DNA from 2 places in the Stenotrophomonas sp. STEN054 genome. Region 2 is predicted to be linked to the other one. Evidence: predicted binding sites of a transcription regulator. Region 2 holds the regulator's gene; the other holds the start of a gene.
What was found. Region 2 encodes FliA, which starts transcription of late flagellar genes. Its sites were predicted from a motif close to TAAAGTTTNNCNNNCNNNGGCCGATAA; they were not measured.

Region 1: the regulator FliA is predicted to act here: its motif matches at 2,597-2,623, upstream of AC1VXD_RS08070 (methyl-accepting chemotaxis protein).

Annotation. Positions count from the first base shown of each region.
Region 1 covers NZ_JBXFWG010000015.1:26,901-33,785, forward strand. The annotation lists gene AC1VXD_RS08045 (PAS domain S-box protein) at 1-579, shown strand, start outside; gene AC1VXD_RS08050 (hypothetical protein) at 674-895, shown strand; partial or broken gene AC1VXD_RS08055 (DUF5694 domain-containing protein) at 918-1,696, opposite strand; gene AC1VXD_RS08060 (hypothetical protein) at 1,844-2,149, shown strand; gene AC1VXD_RS08065 (GNAT family N-acetyltransferase) at 2,165-2,572, shown strand; gene AC1VXD_RS08070 (methyl-accepting chemotaxis protein) at 2,845-4,683, shown strand; tRNA gene AC1VXD_RS08075 (tRNA-Leu) at 4,746-4,831, opposite strand; gene AC1VXD_RS08080 (response regulator) at 4,968-5,348, shown strand; gene AC1VXD_RS08085 (SOS response-associated peptidase family protein) at 5,364-6,320, opposite strand; gene AC1VXD_RS08090 (GNAT family N-acetyltransferase) at 6,397-6,813, shown strand.
Region 2 covers NZ_JBXFWG010000012.1:72,557-79,441, forward strand. The annotation lists gene flhA (flagellar biosynthesis protein FlhA) at 1-1,649, shown strand, start outside; gene flhF (flagellar biosynthesis GTPase FlhF) at 1,795-3,471, shown strand; gene AC1VXD_RS06945 (MinD/ParA family ATP-binding protein) at 3,458-4,345, shown strand; gene AC1VXD_RS06950 (RNA polymerase sigma factor FliA) at 4,342-5,085, shown strand; gene cheY (chemotaxis response regulator CheY) at 5,143-5,535, shown strand; gene AC1VXD_RS06960 (protein phosphatase CheZ) at 5,535-6,140, shown strand; gene AC1VXD_RS06965 (chemotaxis protein CheA) at 6,143-6,885, shown strand, end outside.

The DNA of each region.
Region 1 (6,885 bases), on a different contig from region 2:
CTGCGCGACGATACCCAGCAACGCGCCCGCGAGCGCGAGGCACGCCATCTGGCCGAGATCGATCCCTTGACCGAACTGGGCAACCGCCGGGGTTTCGAGGCTCACCTGCAGCAGGCGATCACCCGCGTCGAGCGGACCGGCCAGGCGGCCTCGCTGATGTTCATCGATCTGGATCGCTTCAAGCCAATCAACGATACCTGGGGTCATCTGGCTGGTGATGCCGTGCTGTGGGCGGTGGCCAGCGTGCTGCGCCATGGCGTGCGCGATTCGGACATCGTGGCGCGGCTGGGGGGCGACGAGTTCGCGGTGATCCTGCCCGGCTGTGGTCCGCGCCGGGCCGCGCGCATCGGCCGTGAACTGCTGCACACCCTGACCGCGCTGTCCATCCCGTGGGACACGGCCCGGCTGCGGATCGGCGCCAGCATCGGCATCGCGCCGCTGGAGGCGGGCATGACCGTGGACGAGGCAGTGGCGTCGGCCGATGCCCAGTGCTACCGGGCCAAGGCCATGGGCCGCAACAACGTGCAGGTGCAGGGCGAGCTGGGTGAACTGCGCGGCGAGGACAACGAAGCGGGCTGAACCAGTACGTATCACAAGCGCGTTGATGCGATCTCAATCTGTGAGAGGGCGGGGCGGAACAATCTTTCCATCGCCATTTCAGCAGGGAGTTGCCATGAACCGTTGGAACACACCTATCGTCGGTGCCTACGCCCCCGCCTGCATTGGCTGGCTGCTGGCGCTGGCCGGCGGCCTGCGCCTGGAGCAGCTTCGCCTCGATCCGTTGGCGCAGTCGCTGGTGCCCGTATTGCAGTGGGGGGTCGCCAGTGCACTGCTGGCGACCCTGGGCTGCATCATCGGCGCCAGCGCCGTGCTGTGGCGCAATGGGCGCCGCTGACCGGGCCGAGCTACGCAGTCCTCTAGCGCAGAACAGACGCTGTATCCACCAGCCGCACGTCATGCATCTGGTCGAGGTAGGCCTCGTAGTAGCCTTTATGCGAAGCACCGACAATGGCGAGCGGATGTTGGCAACCATGCGCAGGTTGCGGGTTTCCCAGTAGCCGAGGTAATTGCGCCCGAATGCCTCGGGGGAGGGGTCCTGCAGCGCAGCGCCGAAGTCTGCACGGTAGGCAAGTTCAGCCCATTCGGGGCGGTTGTAAGCGCGATACAGGGCAAGAACGCCATCTGGCGCAGCAAGCGCCGCATACAGCGGCGTGTCAGCGTCCTTCATCGCCTGCACATAGGGGTTGTCCCAGACGGCTTCCAGCGCTTTGCGACCGGCTTCGGCCTGTTCCGGCGGCGTGGGTGAATCGGCCGTGTGGTCATCCACCGGCCAGAGGCGGTCGTGTCCCAACCGCGCCGCAAGCACGGCAGCAACCTGGAACGTTTCCTGTCGACGTACCCTATGCGCTTCAAGGGTCTGTACCAGGGCAGGCGTCAGCCCGTCGCCAGCATGCCGCTCCGGAACCTGCAGGCGAAGCCACTGCACTTGTGCAGAGCCTGGTTCGCCCGCTGCAAGCAGGACGGCAGCAAGATGGCGCCGTTGCGAGGGCGTTGCATCCTTTGGCAACCCCGCCAGCAAACGCTCTGCTTCGCCGCTTGCGACCGGGACATCCATGCCGGTGGCCGCCTGTGCCGCCGTGGTATCGAAGCAGTAGGTCTGCGCGGTTTCCGCGTAGCGCAGCGGATTGCGGCGCATGACGTTTGAACATGAGCTTCTCCCTGCAATGGATGCATCCGTGATGACGACGATCCTGCACGCGACGCCGTGCGATGTAATCCTCCGTTGGTCATTACAACCATCCGGCCGCTGCCTGCATCGCAGCCAGGCGGGGCATGGGCCACAATGGACGCTGCAGGCTGGAACGAACGACGACATGGACGCTGCACTCCCCATCGTGACGATCGCCGCACTGCTCGGTGCGATCATCGGCTTTGTCGGGCCGCTGGCTGGCGCTGGCAGCTTCTGCGGCTGTCGCCGGTACTGCTGCTGCCGCTGGCCCTGCATGTGCTGCAGACCACGCCGTGGATCTTTGGCGGCGGCAGTAACTGGGTGACTGCGGCGTTGCTGGTCTGGGTAGGCAGTCTCGGTTATCTGCCGGCGGTGCTGGCCATCGCCGTGCTGCGCTGGATGATGTGGCGGCAACGCTGACCGCGGAGGAACACGATGCTGGTAAGGGTAGGCACTCTGGACGAAGCCCTGCAGGTGCTGCGGGGCGTGGGCGAGCTGGGCCAGGGGCGCACGCACGCCACCTACATGCAGCACCTGGCTGGCCGTCGCCACCTGGTGCTGGTGGCCGAGCAGGGCGGCGAACTGGTCGGCTTCAAGGTGGGCTACGCGCTGGACCGCCGGCGCTTCTACGGCTGGGTTGGCGGCATCCATCCGGCACATCGCCGCCAGGGTATCGCCCAGGCCGTGCTGGAAACCCAGCAGCGCTGTGCCGCGCAGGGCTACGACAGCATCGAGGTGAAGACCTCGCAGGCCTTCCCGCAGATCGTGGCCCTGCTGGAGCGCAACGGTTACCAGCCCCGGGGCGAGGCCGAGGGCAAGCTGCGGTATCGCCGGGTTCTGTGAAGACGCGGGGGCTGCAAATGCCCCTAAAGGCCGCGACCCGCCCGCCGATAACCTGACTGGATCCCGCTCCTGTCCCTCGCGGCTGGACTCCAGGCTGCCCCCGACGGGCGGTCCGTGCTGTGTGTACCGCCTTCCGCAGTCCGCAGTCCAGAGCTCTACGCGCACAACGAACAAGGACGCTTCCCCCGCGCGTCTGCAAGTCCAGGCAATTGATGGCCCCGCCGGGCACCCGCCCGCCGGATTGCATTTCATTGGACTCCGAGGAACCCACGATGCTGATGCCAGGATTCACGGCGGGTGAGCAGACACCGGCCGACCCGCACTCCCGTTTTTCGCCCTGGCGCGTGTTGCTGGGCGCGCTGGGCGGCCACCGCACCACCACCGAACTGTCCGCGCAGGACCGCCGCCAGGATGAGCTGGCCGCGCAGGTGGCCGCGCTGCATCGCGTGCAGGCGGTGATCGAGTTCGCCCTGGATGGCACCATCCTGCAGGCCAACGACAACTTCCTGCAGGCGGTGGGCTACCGCCTGGACGAGATCCAGGGCCAGCATCATTCCCTGTTCGTCGATCCCGAGCATGCCCGCAGCGCCGAGTACCGCGAGTTCTGGGCGCGGCTGGCGCGCGGCGAGTTCGACGCCGGCCAGTACCGGCGCTTCGGCAAGGGCGGGCGCGAGATCTGGATCCAGGCCTCGTACAACCCGGTGCTGGATCGCCAGGGGCGGCCGTACAAGGTGGTGAAGTTCGCCACCGACATCACCGCGCAGAAGCTGCAGGCCGCCGATTCCGCGGGCCAGCTGGCGGCGATCGACAAGTCGCAGGCAGTCATCGAGTTCTGCCTGGATGGACGCGTCCTGTCGGCCAACGCCAACTTCCTGGCTGCCACCGGCTACACGCTGGACGAGGTCCGCGGCCAGCACCATTCCCTGTTCGTCGAACCCGACGATCGCAGGAGTGCCGAATACCGGCAGTTCTGGGAAAAACTGGGCCGTGGCGAGTACGACGCCGGCCAGTACCGGCGGCTGGGCAAGGGCGGGCGCGAGGTCTGGATCCAGGCGTCTTACAACCCGATCCTCGACATGAACGGCCGCCCGTTCAAGGTGGTGAAGTACGCGACCGACATCACTGCCCAGGTGCACGAGAACCAGGCCACCCAGCGCGCCGTTGCGCAGACCCGCGAAGTGGTGGCGGCGGCAAAACAGGGCGATCTGACCCACCACGTGGACATGACCGACAAGCGCGGCCCGATCGCCGAGCTGTGCGAGGGCGTCAATGCGCTGGTGGAGGCGATGGCCGGCATCCTCGGCCAGATCAAGTTCGCCGCCGACACCATTGCGGTGGGCGCAACCGAGATCGCGCAGGGCAACAGCGATCTGTCCCAGCGCACCGAGCAGCAGGCGGCCTCGCTGGAGGAAACGGCGGTGTCGATGAAGGGTCTGGCCGACACCGTGCAGCGCACCGCCACCAACGCACGCCAGGCCAGCGAACTCGCCGGCGGCGCGGCGGACGTGGCTGCGCGCGGTGGCACCGTGGTGCATGAAGTGGTCTCGACCATGGCGATGATCAACGCCTCCTCGCGCCGCATCGTCGACATCATCGGGGTGATCGACGGCATTGCGTTCCAGACCAACATCCTCGCGTTGAACGCGGCGGTGGAGGCGGCGCGCGCCGGCCAGCATGGTCGTGGTTTCGCCGTGGTGGCCACCGAGATCCGTGAGCTGTCGCAGCGTTCGGCCAGCGCGGCCAAGGAGATCAAGCAGCTTATCGACGCATCGGTGGCCAATGTCGGCGCCGGCACCGCGCAGGTGGAAAGTGCCGGGCGCACCATGGATGAGATCGTGCGCGACGTACGCCGTGTCAGTGACCTGATGACCCAGATCAGCACGGCCGCCCAGCAGCAGAGCGATGACATCCAGCAGATGAACCAGGCCGTGGACCTGATCGACCAGGGCACGCAGCAGAACGCGGCACTGGTGGAAGAGGCCTCGGCGGCGGCACGCAGCATGGAGGAGCAGTCCGCGCAGCTGCTGCAGACCGTGGCCGGATTCCGGGTGGATGCGGGGCAGGGCAGTTCGACGGCACAGCGCACGCCGATGCTGCGGGTGGTGCCCTGAAGCCGGGGGATGAGCCTCCCGAAACGCAAAAGGCCAGGTCGATGACCTGGCCTTTTGTTCGATGGTGCCGGTGAAAGGACTCGAACCTTCATGGGGTCACCCCCGGCTGATTTTGAGTCAGCTGCGTATACCATTCCGCCACACCGGCAGCAGCGGGCTAGTGTAACCGAGCCCGGCGGGCCTTCATAGAGGCCCGTTCGGACAGGGCCGGAAGCCCGCCGTCCTGTCGGCAATGGCTGGCTGATGGCTATACTGGATCGGCTTAACAGGTGGGGGGAGGCCCCATGGCAGCGTTGCAGGATCTGCGCGTGTTGGTGGTCGAAAACGACGAAATGAGTGCGGCCTTGCTGCAGATGCAGCTGGTGCAGGCCGGCGCCGTGGTCGTCGGCCTGGCGGCGACGGTTGCTGATTCGCTGCGCCTGCTGCAGGAAACCTCGCCGGACGTGGCACTGCTGGACTACCGGCTGGCCCGAAACGAAACCAGTGAACCGGTCGCCGCGGCGCTCACTGCAGCGGGCGTGCCCTTCGTGCTGGCCACCGGCATGACCACCGATCAGCTGCCCGCATCGATGCGCGGCGGCGTGCTGCTGGTGAAACCCTATCTGTCGGTGGATCTGTCGCAGGCCCTGCTGCGCGCGGTCGGCCGTACCAGCGCGCGGGCCTGAGCGCAGTCTTCCGGCTCAGGCCGCTTCTTCGTAGACGTAACGCAGATCCTCGCGGTCATCGAGGATGGCGTGCTGCGTGGCCAGCTGGGCCGGATCGGGATTGAGCCAGGCGTCCAGGTGTTCGCGACGGATCGGCACCACGCCGCGGTCATGGCCAGCGGCAGCCACGTCGGCCGGCGGTACGTCGGTGATCGCGGCGAAGGACAGCAGCCGCCCCTCCGGTCCTTCCCATTCGGCCCACAGGCAGGCCAGCAACAGGTCGCGCGGTGGGTCGGGGCGGAATTCCAGCACCACGTCCTGTTCCTTCTCATCGGCACCCAGGCTGCGACCGGCGATGGCATGGCGCGGGACATGCTCGTAGAACGCGCTGACCACGACCACGCCATGGCGCAGGCCGAAGGCGCCGCGCCAGTAGCCTTCCAGGCTGTCACGGCGCGCGTTGTAGGTGCCCGGATAGAGCACGTCGTTGCGTGCGGGCTTGTCCGGCAGGCGGCACTGGTAGCGCATCGGCTTGATCACCCGCTGCCCGTTCTCGCTGACCATCACCGGTGCGTAGGTGCCGGGGAAGATGCGGTTGTCGCGCGGCAGCAGCTGCACACGGTGCAGATCGTCCAGGCGGGCCTGTGCACGCTCGATGCGGTTGCTGGCCACGCGCAGGTCGTTGCGTGCCTTCTGTGTGGGCCGCGTGGCGAGGATGGCGTTGGCGATGTCGCGCCGTTCGCCCTGCTTCAGCAATTCGGCCTGCAGCGTCTGCTGCTCCTCGGCATGCCATTGCTGGATCTTCGCCACGATGTCGCGGCCCTGTTCGGTGCGTGCACCGGCAAAACCATCGTCCATGGCCTTGGGCGTCTTCGGCCGCTTCTTGCCGGGATCGTGTGCGTACAGCTCGGCGAATTCTTCCAACGACAGCACCGCGCCGTACTCACGGACGAGCTTGGCGTAGTCGGCGCGGATCAGGGCGGAATAGCACATGGGCGTTCCATGGGTGGGGGTCGCAGCGGCTGCGACGAGACTGCGGCAGGATAGCCCGACACCCGGGAGATGACGCATGAACGATTCGACGAGCTGCCAGTTCCGCGATGGCGTGCCGATTGTTGAGGACTACTGCCAGCTGCGCCTGCTGGCGGGGCTGAGCGCCAAGACTGCCGAGGCCGCCAGCCGCGCGCTGCCCAATACCCTGTTCGGGGTCTGCGCGTACCAGGGCAGCGAACTGGTGGCGATGGGCCGGATCGTCGGCGATGGTGGCTGCCACCTGCAGGTCTGCGATATCGCTGTCGTGCCTAGGTTGCAGGGGCAGGGCCTGGGCAAGGAGGTGATGCGCCGGCTGGATGCCTGGATGCAGGCAACGCTGCCGCCTTCGGCCTATGTAAGCCTGCTGGCCGATGGTGAGGCGCACCGCCTGTACGCGCAGTTCGGGTTTGCACCGACCGCGCCGGCCTCGATCGGGATGTACCGGCGGTTCTGAGTCTGTGGCATCAGGCATTCATCCACGCAGGGCGTGGATCTACGGGAATGACAGGCAAAGAAAAACCCCGGC
Region 2 (6,885 bases):
CGCGCTTCATCCTCGACGCCATGCCTGGCAAGCAGATGGCCATCGACGCCGATCTGAACGCCGGTTTGCTGACGCGTGAAGAAGCCAAGGCCCGCCGTGAAGAGGTCCGCGAGGAAGCCGACTTCTACGGTGCGATGGACGGCGCCAGCAAATTCATCCGCGGCGACGCCATCGCCGGCATCCTGATCCTGTTCATCAACATGCTCGGCGGCCTGGCGGTGGGCGTGCTGCAGCATGGCATGCCGTTCGGCGATGCCGCCGCCACCTACACCCTGCTGTCCATCGGTGACGGCCTGGTGGCGCAGCTGCCGGCCCTGCTGATCTCCAGCGCCGTGGCGATGCTGGTTACCCGCGCCTCGCGCTCGCAGGACATGGCCCAGGCCATGACCGGCCAGGTGTTCGGCCAGTACCGCGCACTGGCGATCACCGCCGGCATCCTCGGCCTGGTCGGCGTGGTCCCCGGCATGCCCAACGTCGCTTTCCTGACGCTGGCCGCGATCCTCGGCTTCATCGCCTGGAAGCTGTACCGCAAGAGCCAGGCACCGGCGGCCGATCCGGCTGCTGCCGCCGCTGAAGCCGGCCCGTTGAATGCCCTCGGCCGCCCGGCCGCCGCACCCACCGCCGAACTGAGCTGGGACGAGCTGCGCCCGGTCGATCCGCTGGGCCTGGAAGTGGGCTACCGGCTGATCCCGCTGGTGGATGCCAACCAGGGCGGCGAGCTGATGGCGCGCATCAAGGGCGTGCGCCGCAAGCTGACCCAGGACGTGGGCTTCCTGATCCCGTCCGTGCACATCCGCGACAACCTGGAACTGCCGGCCAACGGCTACCGCGTCCTGGTGCACGGCGTGCCGGTGGCCACCGCCGACATCCACCCCGACCGCGAACTGGCGCTGGACCCGGGCAGCGCGCTGGGGCCGCTGGAAGGCATCGCCGGCAAGGACCCCGCGTTCGGCCTGGATGCCACCTGGATCCAGCCGCACCAGCGTGCCCAGGCCGAAACCATGGGCTACACCGTGGTCGACCCGGCCACCGTGGTCGCCACGCACCTGTCGCACCTGATCCGCGAGCATGCGCCGGAACTGCTGGGCCACGAAGAAGTGCAGCACCTGCTGGCCAACCTGGGCAAGAGCGCGCCCAAGCTCGTCGAAGATCTGACACCGAAGGCGCTGCCGCTGTCGGCGGTGGTGCGCGTGCTGCAGAACCTGCTGGTCGAGCGCATTCCGATCCGCCAGCTGCGCAAGATCGCCGAAGCGCTGGTCGAGCACGCCCCCATGAGCCAGGACCCGGCCACGCTGACCGCTGCCGTGCGCACCGCTCTTGGCCGCTTCATCGTGCAGGAGATCGCCGGAATGTCGGCGGAGCTGCCGGTGTTCACGCTCAACCCGCAATTGGAACGTGTCTTGCAGGAGTCTACCCAGGGCAACGGCGCCGCGCTGGAACCCGGACTCGCAGAGCGACTGCACCAGAGCCTGTCCGAATGTGTCAGCAAGCAGGAAGCGCGAAACGAGCCGGCGGTGGTGCTGGTACCGGGTCCGGTGCGCGCCGCGCTGGCCCGCCTGGTCCGCCACAGCGTTCCGTCGCTGTCGGTCCTGGCCTACAGCGAGGTGCCGGAAGACAAGCGCCTGAAACTGGTCGGAACGATCAGCTGACGCCCGCCTTCCACGCGCCAGAAAACAGACACCACGTTCAAACCGCAATACACGACAGATTCCAAGGGGAACCCGAACCGTGCAGACCACCGACCACCCGCGTTCCTCGACTGCCACTCCGCCGACTTCGTCCCGTGACCACAGCATGAAAATCAAACGATTCGTCGCCGCCGACATGCGCTCGGCCATGAACCTGGTGCGCAAGGAACATGGCCCCGACGCCGTGATCCTGTCCAACCGCCGGATCGAGGAAGGCGTGGAGATCGTCGCCGCCGCCCATTACGACGAGAGCGCCGTGCAGCGAGCACTGGAAGCCTCGCGCCGCGAGATCGCCCCGCCGCCGCCGCCGAAGCCGCGCACCGCCGCCGACGCCGTGATCGCTGCGGTGACCCGCCGCCGCACCGCGACCCCGGCCGCCGAGCCGGTGGCCGCCACCACCTCGGCCGTCGCCGCCCTCGCCCGCGCCGCCGTCGGCGCCACCGGCCGCACCCTGGACAGCGCCGACGAGATCGTGCCCACCCGCGGCAGCACCGGCTTCGCCGCCACCCTGGCCCGCGCCAGCGTCAGCGAATCGGCACTGCCGGAGGCGATCTTCGCCCCGTACGCCGACGCCATCGTGGCACCGCCGGCCAGCGCTGCCGTGGTCGCCGCCGCGCCGATCAACCGCGCCCGCTTCCTGATCGACCCGCCGCTGGAGGAAGAAGCCGCCGCCCTGCCGCCGCCGCTGCCGGCCCCGGTCGCCGACGCTCACCCGGTCGAAGCCGCAGTCGCACCGGCAGCCGTGGTCGCCCCCATCGAAGCGCCGGCGGCGGAAATGCCCGCCAACGATATGGCGCCGCTGGCCGACACCCTGCCGACCCCGGCGCCGGCGCCCCAGCTGGCCCCGGCCCCGGCACTGACCATGGTCGCTGCCGATGACGGCGAGATCCGCCAGCTGCGCCACGAAGTGGCCGGCATGCGCCAAGTCATCGAGCGCGAGATGAACCGCTTCACTGATGAGCGCCTGCGCGGCAGCGCGGTGCGTGCCACCGCTCTGGACCTGATGGACGAGTACGGCTTCGATGCCGGCCTGTCGCGCGACGTGGCCATGCAGATCCCGCTGGAGACCGAGGCCCACCGCGGCCGCGGCCTGATGCTGGGGCTGATCTCGCGCAAGCTGCCGATCGCACCGGTCGACCCGCTGGAAGAAGGCGGCGTGATCGCCCTGGTGGGCCCGACCGGTGCCGGCAAGACCACCACCATCGCCAAGCTGGCCTCGCGCTTCGCTGAAAAGCATGCTCCGCGTGACGTCGCCCTTGTGACCACCGACACGATGCGCATCGGCGCCCGTGAGCAGCTGTACGGCTACGGCCGCCAGCTCGGCATCGCCGTCCACGAGGCCAACAGCGGCACCGACCTCGACCAGCTGCTGGAGCGCCTGCAGGACTACAAGCTGGTACTGATCGACACCGCCGGCCTCGGCCCGCGCGACCGTGCCCTGGCCGCCCAGCTGCAGTGGCTGAGGGCCGCGCGCCAGGTGCGCACCCTGCTGGTGCTGCCGGCCAATACCAGCTTCGGCGACATGGACGAGGTCGTCCGCCGCTTCGGCGCGGCCAACCTGCAGGGCCTGGTGCTGAGCAAGCTGGACGAGACCGGCCGCTTCGGCAACGCCCTTTCGGTGGCCGTCGACCACTCGCTGCCGATCACCTGGGTGACCGATGGCCAGGACGTCCCGGAGGACCTGCACCGGGCCAGTGCAGCCAATCTCGTACTTCGCCTTGAAGATTTGCGCCGAGCGGCCGATATGCCCTGCAACCCGGAGTTGAACCATGCCGTCGCGTGAGTACGCCAAGCTGACCAATACCTTCCCGCTGTCGGCGACCCGCAGCGAGCCGCTCGGCCCTGTCCGCACCATCGCGGTGAGCGGCGGCAAGGGCGGCGTGGGCAAGACCAACGTGTCGGCCAACCTGGCCGTGGCTCTGGCGGGCATGGGCAAGCGCACCCTGCTGCTGGACGCCGACCTGGGCCTGGCCAACATCGACGTCATCCTCGGACTGAACCCTAAGTTCACCCTGGCTGACCTGGTGGCCGGCCGCTGCAGCCTGGACGACGTGATCATCGAGGGCCCCAACGGAGTACTGGTGGTCCCGGCCGCCTCGGGCCGCCGGCACATGGCCGAACTGGCCCCGGCCGAGCACGTCGGCCTGGTCAACGTGTTCTCCGAACTTGAACGCGAGCTGGACATCATGGTGGTGGACACCGCTGCCGGCATCACCGATGGCGTACTGACCTTCTGCCAGGCCGCGCAGGACACCGTGGTGGTGGTCTGCGATGAGCCGGCCTCGATCACCGACGCCTACGCGTTGATCAAGGTGCTCTCGCGCGAACGTGGCGTGGACCGCATCCAGGTGGTGGCCAACATGGTGCGTGACCCCAACGAGGGCCGCGTGCTGTACGAAAAGCTGACCCGCGTCTGCGAGAAGTTCCTCGCCGATGTCTCGCTGAACTACCTGGGCTGCGTGCCGCAGGATGACTGGCTGCGGCTGTCGGTGCAGCGCCAGCAGCCGGTGGTCAAGGCCTACCCGTCGAGCCCGGCCGCGCTGGCGATCACCGAGATCGCCCGCCGCACCGCCCGCTGGCAGGCGCCGACCGAACCGCGTGGCGGCGTCGAGTTCTTCCTCGAACGCATCCTCAAGCAGCGTGGGGTGACCGTATGAAAGGTGCAGCCCAGTACAAGGAAGTCCAGCGCGCCAGCGCGACCGATGTCATCGCCCAGCACTCCGATCTGGTGCGCCGCATCGCCCACCACCTGGCGGCACGCCTGCCAGCCAGCGTCGAGGTGGACGACCTGATCCAGGCCGGCATGATGGGCCTGATCGAAGCCTCGCGCAGCTATGACGCCGACCAGGGCGCGTCGTTCGAGACCTATGCCTCGATCCGCATCCGTGGCTCGATGATCGACGAGATCCGCCGTGGTGACTGGGTGCCGCGCTCGGTGCACCGCCGTGCCCGCGACGCCGCCGCTACCATCCGCCGCCTGGAACAGAGCAGCGGCCGCGCCGCCAGCGCCACCGAGGTGGCCGCGGCGATGGACATGCCCCTGCCCGAGTACCTGCGCCTGATGGAAGACGCCTCGCGTGGCCAGGTGCTGAGCCTGGAATCGCGCATCGAGGACCAGGGCGAGCTGGACACCGTCGCCCAGGGCGGACCAACCCCGCAGCAGGTGCTGGAACGCGGTGAATTCGGCCGCGAACTGGGCAAGGCCATCGGCCACCTGCCCGAGCGCGAACAGCTGGTGCTGTCGCTGTACTACGAGCAGGAGCTGAACCTGAAGGAGATCGGCGCGGTGCTCGGCGTGAGCGAATCGCGGGTCTGCCAGATCCACGGCCAGGCCGTGCTGCGCCTGCGCGGCCGGTTGAAGGTCTTCGAGGCGGCCGACGCCGGCCTCGAGCAATGAACATGCGCGAGGCGGCTGCCCCCGGCCGCCCGCAATGAACAACAAAGGAACTCTGCTTTGAACAAGAACATGCGCATCCTGATCGTTGACGATTTCTCGACCATGCGTCGTATCGTCAAGAACCTGCTGGGCGATCTGGGCTTCACCAACACCGCCGAAGCCGAGGACGGGCATGCCGCGCTGTCGTTGCTGCAGAGCCAGCCGTTCGATTTCGTGGTCACCGACTGGAACATGCCGGTGATGACCGGCATCGAGCTTCTCAAGGCGATCCGCGCCGATGCAAAGCTGAAGACGTTGCCGGTGCTGATGGTGACCGCCGAAGCCAAGCGCGAGCAGATCATCGAAGCGGCCCAGAGCGGCGTCAACGGCTACATCATCAAGCCGTTCACCGCGCAGACCCTGGAAGAGAAGCTCGGCAAGATCTTCGAACGCCTGGCAGCGAGCGCCTGATGGACGCCCAGGTCGACAGAAGCGCCCTCGCCCTGCGCCTGCAGGAGGCCCTGGATGCATTGGAGTCGGGTGACGAGACCGCCTGGCGCCAGCGCATCGACAGCCTGGTGGCCGCGCGCACCCAGCCGATGATGAGCGGCCTTTCCCGGCTGGCCCGCGAGCTGGGCCAGGCCCTGGGCGAACTGCCGACCGTGCCCGACGAGGCCGGCGAGCTGGACGATGCCTGCGCACGCCTGGACCACGTCGTGGCGATGACCGAACAGGCCACCCACCGCACCCTGGACCTGGCCGAGGAATGCCGCGCCCTGACCGAACAGCTGCGCGCCGATGGCCTGCAGCCGGGCCAGGACGAACAGCTTGAGCGCATCCGCCACAACCTGACCGAGATCGCCCTGACCCAGAGCTACCAGGACCTGACCGGGCAGATCATCCGTCGCGTGGTCGGCATCGTCCGCCGCGTGCACGAAGGCTTCGGCGCGCTCGGCCTGCCGCCGGAACAGCATCGCACCGACCCGGAACTTGCCGGGCCGGCACTGAAGGGACTGGACCGCCACGCGGTCTCGCAGAACGACGCCGACGACCTCCTGTCGGACCTGGGGCTGTAAGCATGAGCGCGGTTGCCGACGACATCACTGCCGATTTCATCATCGAGGCGCAGGAAATCCTGGATCGCCTGGGCGAACAGCTGGTGTCGCTGGAACAGGCACCGCAGGACAACGACCAGCTCAACGCGGTCTTCCGTGGTTACCACACGCTGAAGGGTGGCGCCGGCTTTCTCGGCATCACCGCCATGGTCGAGCTGTGCCATGCGGCGGAAGAAGCGCTGGGCGCCGCGCGTGCCGGCCAGGCCGTGCTGCAGGCCCATCACTTCGATGCCGCCCAGCAGTCACTGGACTATCTGCAGTCGATGCTCGACGCGGTGTCGTCCGGCACTGAACCCGGCTACGCGCCGCCGGAACTGATCGCCCAGTTCGACGTGCACGGTGGCGCGAGCCCCGCCGCTAGCGCCGCCACGGCGGCCGCGCCTGCTGCAGGTGGCGACCTGATCACCGACGACGAGTTCGAGGCACTGCTCGACCAGCTGCACGGCGGCAACGCCCCGACCGCGGTCGCACCGCCGAAGAAAGCTGACGACGGCCTGATCAGCGAGGAGGAGTTCGAAGCCCTGCTCGACCAGCTGCATGGCGGTGCCGTGCCCGGCGCCAAGCCGGTGGCCGCGGTGCCGGTCGCGGCCCCGCCGGCAACGGCACCTGCTCCGCGTGCGCCGGCCAAGCCGGCGGCGAACAAGCCGGTGGCCGAAGCCGAACACACCGTGCGCGTGGATACCAAGCGCCTGGACGCCATCGTCAA